Regions from separate parts of the Gottfriedia sp. NPDC058432 genome, predicted to be linked through region 1. Evidence: a T-box and tRNA genes for the amino acid it is inferred to sense, from the RefSeq annotation. Region 1 holds a T-box; the other holds one or more tRNA genes.
The links. A T-box is a leader RNA that pairs with one kind of tRNA and senses whether it is charged. The one in region 1 lies ahead of serS (serine--tRNA ligase), so its partner is inferred to be a tRNA-Ser.
Positions count from the first base shown of each region.

Region 1 (3,281 bases):
CGTACGTCCAATTGCAAGACCAGAACCGTTTAATGTATGAAGAAATTCTGGTTTTCCTTTTGGATCACGTCTGAAGCGTATATTCGCTCTTCTTGCTTGGAACGCCTCAAAGTTACTACAAGAAGAAATTTCTTTATATGCATCATAGCTTGGTAACCAAACTTCAATGTCATACGTTTTTGCAGAAGAAAATCCGATATCTCCAGCACAAAGTGTAATGACACGGTATGGTAATCCTAATAATTGAAGAACTTTTTCAGCGTGAGCTGTTAATTTTTCTAACTCAATATAAGAATCTTCAGGTTTTACAAAGCGCACTAGTTCAACTTTATTAAATTGATGTTGGCGGATTAATCCTCGTGTATCACGACCAGCAGAACCTGCCTCAGAGCGGAAACACGCGCTATATGCAGTATATGCGATTGGTAATTGAGCACCATCAAGAATTTCGTCACGGTGATAGTTTGTTACAGGTACTTCTGCTGTTGGTACTAAGAAAAAGTCTTCTTTTTCGATACGGAACGCGTCTTCTTCAAATTTTGGAAGTTGTCCTGTACCAATCATGCTAGCACGATTTACAAGATTAGGAGGTAGCATTTCAGTATATCCATGCTCCTCTGTATGAAGATCTAACATAAAGCTGATTAGGGCACGCTCAAGTTTGGCTCCTAAACCTTTATAAAAAGTAAAACGGCTACCAGTAACTTTAGCACCACGTTCAAAATCCAGAATCTCTAAGTCAACACCTAAATCCCAGTGTGCCTTTGGTTCGAAATCAAATGTACGAACTTCACCTATTCTACGAATTTCAACATTATCTTCTTCTGTTAACCCAACTGGTACTGAATCACTAACTAAGTTAGGAATTGTAAATAGAATAGCGTCTAATTGCTCTTCTAGCGTTCTAATCTCTTCATCTAGAGCTTTAATTTTATCTCCAACTTCTCTCATTTCAACAATTAGTGCTTCAGCATCTTTTTTCTCACGCTTTAACACACTAATTTCTTGGCTAACCTCATTGCGTCGGCTCTTTAACCCTTCAACCTGAACAAGTAATTCTCTACGATTTAAATCTAAGTCTTCAAATTTCTCGATATAGCTTATGTCTCCACCACGTAATTGAAGTTTTGCTTTTACATCTTCAAAATTGCTACGTAATAATTTAATGTCTAACATTTCAATTCCTCCTATTCTTTTTTTGTCTAAAGGATAAAAATGAATACAAAAAAGCCCTCATCCCATAAAAGGGACGAGAGCTACCCGCGTTGCCACCCTAATTGAAGAATTAATAAGTAATTCTTCCACCTTAGTATAGTTAACGGACTATATTACCGGAGTTACTTACTAGCTAAAAGCATTCCGTAACTCGCTCAAGAATGGATTCACAAGTCTTCATTATCGGTTTGCACCAACCACCGACTCTCTATAAATTTAGAACTTGCTACTATTTTCTTTCATCGCTTTAGACAATTTAAATTTATATAATAATTTACTATAAGCTTTTACTTTTTTCAATAGTTACATACTTAAATTTGCACTTTTTTCCTTAACCATCTCTACAAAGTAATTCATAAAACGGTAATCATTCGTTAATTCTGGATGGAAAGATGCTGCTAACATGTGATTTTGTCTAACCGCTACAATATTACCATCATGTTCTGCAATAACCTCTGCATCACCTGATACTGAACGAATAAATGGTGCTCTGATAAATACAGCTGGGTAGTCTTCACAAACATCTTTAATTGGGATGTTTACTTCAAAACTATCCACTTGTCTACCATAAGCATTACGTTCAGCTACCATATCCATAACTCCTAGATGCACCGTGTCATCATTTGCAATCTCTTTTGAAAGTAAGATCATGCCTGCACATGTACCGAATGCTGGTAAACCATTTTCGATTTTCTCTTTTAAAGGTTCTAATAACCCAACGTGATCAAGCAACTTACGCATTGCAGTGCTCTCTCCACCAGGTAATACAATACCATTAAGTCCATCTATATGTTCTACACGTTTCACGATAACAGCTTCAGCACCACATGCTTTAATTGCATTTATATGTTCTTGAACTGCACCTTGTAATGCTAATACACCTATTTTCATAAATTCACCAACTTAAATGCTACGATCTTGCATACGATCTGCTGCAGCAAGTTGTCTCATGTCGATACCTTTCATAGCAGGACCTAAGTTTTTAGAAAGGTTAGCGATTAATTCGTAATCTTGATAGTGAGTAGTAGCTTGTACAATCGCACGAGCAAATTTCTCAGGGTTTTCTGATTTAAAGATACCAGATCCTACGAATACACCGTCAGCGCCTAATTCCATCATTAAAGCTGCATCAGCAGGAGTTGCTACTCCACCAGCTGCAAAGTTAACAACAGGTAAACGACCAAGTTCTTTAATTTGAAGTAATAATTCAAATGGAGCGCCAAGGTTTTTAGCTTCAACCATTAATTCATCACGAGATAAACCAACTACTTTACGGATTTCTCCATTGATTTGGCGTAAGTGACGTACTGCTTCTACAATGTTTCCAGTACCAGGCTCACCTTTTGTACGTAGCATAGATGCGCCTTCACCAATACGACGAAGTGCTTCACCTAAGTTACGGCAACCACAAACGAATGGAACAGTGTAATCTGATTTATTAATATGGAAGATATCATCTGCTGGAGATAATACTTCACTCTCATCGATGTAATCTACTCCCATTGCTTCTAAAACACGCGCTTCAACGATATGTCCAATACGAGCTTTAGCCATTACAGGAATACTAACAGCGTTAAGAATTTCCTCAGTAATACTTGTATCAGCCATACGTGCTACTCCACCAGCTGCACGAATATCAGATGGTACCTTTTCTAATGCCATTACTGCTACTGCACCAGCAGCTTCCGCTATTTTAGCTTGCTCAGCATTTACTACGTCCATAATAACGCCGCCTTTTTGCATTTCTGCCATGCCGCGTTTTACACGTTCTGTTCCTGTTAAATTCATTGTTATGCCCCTCCATTATTAAAGCTTACTTGGTAACATTTTAGTATTTCTTATCCCCTAGTTAAAGTTACCTTACTTTTATTTTACTGAAAAAATGACAACTTAACAATTACTGATATACTTATATAGAAATTTATTTAAATAAACCACCAATTCCGCCTACGATGTCATCCCATAAATTCCCGAAAAATGATCCAATTCCTCTAAATGATAGAACTAACCAATTTGCTTTATCAACACTTTTATCAACTACTAAATCAAATGACTGATTATTAGTA
Region 1 covers NZ_JBHXLC010000046.1:3,969-7,249, reverse strand. Annotated here, with positions in the region: gene serS (serine--tRNA ligase) at 1-1,176, opposite strand, end outside; T-box leader at 1,243-1,467, opposite strand; gene pdxT (pyridoxal 5'-phosphate synthase glutaminase subunit PdxT) at 1,519-2,106, opposite strand; gene pdxS (pyridoxal 5'-phosphate synthase lyase subunit PdxS) at 2,119-3,003, opposite strand; gene ACFWM3_RS24440 (serine hydrolase) at 3,137-3,281, opposite strand, start outside.

Region 2 (3,281 bases), on a different contig from region 1:
TAGTAGGTGAAAGTCCATTATTTAATGCACTAAAATCTTTTGTAATTTGGCTGATTGGCTGGTTAAAATCAGGGTTAAGATTTTCGATAATACCTAAAACAGTGTCACCGTTTTTGACTTGAATTTTTTCATATTTTGGAAGTGAGGTTGATTTTTTTTCTGATTTTGTTGCTTTTGCTACTGTAGCAATATGTTTAGTGGGGATCGTCCCTACTTGAAGGTCAAAGAATATTATATATGCAAGCAATAAAGAACCAAGTAAAAAAGCTATTTTTTTCATTAATAATCACTCCTTTTGTAGACTATATGCTTGTCCACAACGAATATTCCTATTAGGAGCTTGGAATAAAAAATTTAAAACAAAAAAAAGAAGTGTGCAACACACTTCAGTAAACATTATTTTTTAGAAGGTAAGTTTTTAATTGTTAATGTGTACATACCAGCTGTTATTAAAATAAAAATTAAAGTTTGGAATGGGATATTTATTTTCAATAATCCTAGCAATAAATAGATAATTGTAGGTAATGTTAAGCTATATGAAACCATTGCAAAGCGTTGTCTAAAAGGCAAATGCTTAGTCGACTTAAATAAAGCTGTTAAAAACGCTAATAATGTAGCAACTATAAATATGAAGATACAAGAACCTAAATAAAATAGGAAAAATAATGCGATTAAGAATACTGGAAGAGCTTCTTTTATACTTTTAATAAATTTTGAAACTTGCGTTTTGTGTATTTCTTTAGATTTTAATGAAGGATAAGGATAATCTTGTTCGCCTTTATCATTTTTAATAACTAGTCTATTCTTTAATACAACAAATGCATACTGTTCGTTTTTTAATTTTGAAGGTATAACTGTTTCATTTGGATAAAAAGCATATTTATATTCACCGATATTTCGTTCAAACGGCGTATTGTCGTTAATTGTTAAAGATCCTTTGTTTAAAGAAATCGACTGAATATTATCTTTAAGCAAGTCAGAAACATTGTTGACCTGAAGCTTCACATCTTTTACTAATGAAAAGAATCCCGGAAGAGTATATAAAATTGCTAGTAGGAAAAGAAAAAAGATTGTTTTACCGATTTTTTGGAGTCTATATCTTGATATTGTTTTTGGAGAGTATAAACTAAACCAAAATTGTTTAAATATATTCATAAACTCATCCTTTCTTATTATTGTTATTTCACTTCCCGAAATTTATTATGTAACTTTCGGGCTATTTTGTATATTATAATCTTTTTTTGGAAATTGAATATTAAACTTTAATTAAAATGATAAGAGTAAATAAGAAGAGAATGACAATGGTTTAAGGATTGAATTTATGTTTGGCTTTAAATATCGTTAAAACAATTTATTTTCAATAAAAAATAGTTAATATAAATTAATAATGAAAAAAATAATAAAAAGTGTTGACGTTTAGTTTAAAACATGATAAATTAAATATTGTCTTAAGGACAACGTGAATTATTCCGCAGTAGCTCAGTGGTAGAGCACTCGGCTGTTAACCGAGTGGTCGTAGGTTCGAACCCTACCTGCGGAGCCATTTTTATAGTTTGGCGGTGTAGCTCAGCTGGCTAGAGCGTACGGTTCATACCCGTGAGGTCGTGGGTTCGACTCCCTCCGCCGCTACCAATATTTTATTATGGAGTAATACCCAAGTCCGGCTGAAGGGATCGGTCTTGAAAACCGACAGGGGTGTAACAGCCCGCGGGGGTTCGAATCCCTCTTACTCCTTAATTAGTGAAAAAGTCTTCAACTATAATGTTGAAGACTTTTTTCGTTTTGGTTATTAAATTAACAAATGATGAGTTTAAATCTTCGATAATCCACTTCGCTTAATCAGAATTTTTCTTCCAAAAATTAATCTTTTTTACTTTCTTTCCCTTTTCTCGAGCATTACTATTGAAATCTTTCAGTTTATTTGATAACTTTAAATTGAAATTCACTATTATCTTTGGGAGGAAATAAAAATGTCAAAATTTGAATTACCACAATTACCTTATGCTTATGATGCATTAGAGCCACACTTTGATAAAGAAACAATGAATATTCACCACACTCGTCACCACAATACATATGTAACAAACTTAAACGCTGCTTTAGAAGGTAAAGAAGTAGCTGCTTCTTCAATTGAAGAATTAATTTCAAACTTAGATGCACTTCCAGAAGGTATCCGTACAGCTGTACGTAACAATGGTGGTGGACATGCTAACCATAGCTTATTCTGGACTTTATTAACTCCAGAAGGCACTGGCACTCCAGTTGGTGAAGTTGCTGAAGCAATTAACGCTAAATTCGGTAGCTTAGATGAGTTAAAAGCTGCGTTCACTCAAGCTGCATTAACTCGTTTCGGTTCTGGTTGGGCTTGGTTAGTAGTAAACAATGGTGAGTTAGAAGTGACTAGCACAGCTAACCAAGATTCACCATTAATGGAAGGAAAAACTCCAATCTTAGGTTTAGATGTATGGGAGCATGCTTACTACTTAAACTACCAAAACAAACGCCCTGACTACGTTGGTGCATTCTGGAATTTAGTAAACTGGGATAAAGTAGAAGAATTATACCAAGCTGCTAAATAATTTATAAAAAATGAACACTACTTAATTAATTAAGTAGTGTTTTTTTATGTTTAAAAAAGGATAAATTTTCATTTACTCGGAAAACTAGTTCATGAGACAAAGGAGAGTTTATTATGAGTAAGTGGAAATTTTTATTAGGTGACGTAGATTTAAATAAAGACTTAATTCTTTTACTGAGTGTAGGTGGATTGTTTACTTTAGCGACAGCTTTATCTAGCACATTTGTAAATGTTTATTTATGGAAGCAATCAAATAGTTATTTACCAATTGCTTCTTATCAATTTTCGATTGCGTTTTTTCAAGCTCTTACATTCATAATTACAGGTAGATTAGCTAAAACAATCGATCGGGTTGTCATTTTAAGAGTGGGAATTTCTTTTTTGGCAGTATTCTATATAGTTGTTTTACTATTTGAAACGAAAACATTATTAGCAACAATTATGATTGGAGCAATTTTGGGAATTGGGAATGGCTGTTATTATTTAGCGTTTAATTTATTAACATTTGAAGTAACAGAACCAGAAACTAGACAATTTTTTAATGGTTTTTTAGGTCTAATTAATTCTTTTACGGGAATGCTTGGCCCCTTTATAGCTGGAGCGATTATTTCTTCAATGATAGGAAACAAAGGTTATCATTTTGTGTTCCTCGCTGCAGTCATTTTATTTGTATGTGCAGTTGTCTTAAGTTGTTTCTTAGTTA
Region 2 covers NZ_JBHXLC010000008.1:84,850-88,130, forward strand. Annotated here, with positions in the region: gene ACFWM3_RS10180 (hypothetical protein) at 1-280, opposite strand, end outside; gene ACFWM3_RS10185 (DUF1189 domain-containing protein) at 397-1,155, opposite strand; tRNA gene ACFWM3_RS10190 (tRNA-Asn) at 1,469-1,543, shown strand; tRNA gene ACFWM3_RS10195 (tRNA-Met) at 1,556-1,632, shown strand; tRNA gene ACFWM3_RS10200 (tRNA-Ser) at 1,645-1,734, shown strand; gene ACFWM3_RS10205 (superoxide dismutase) at 1,971-2,579, shown strand; gene ACFWM3_RS10210 (MFS transporter) at 2,693-3,281, shown strand, end outside.
Region 2: it encodes a tRNA-Ser, which carries the amino acid that the T-box ahead of serS (serine--tRNA ligase) is inferred to sense. The anticodon was not compared.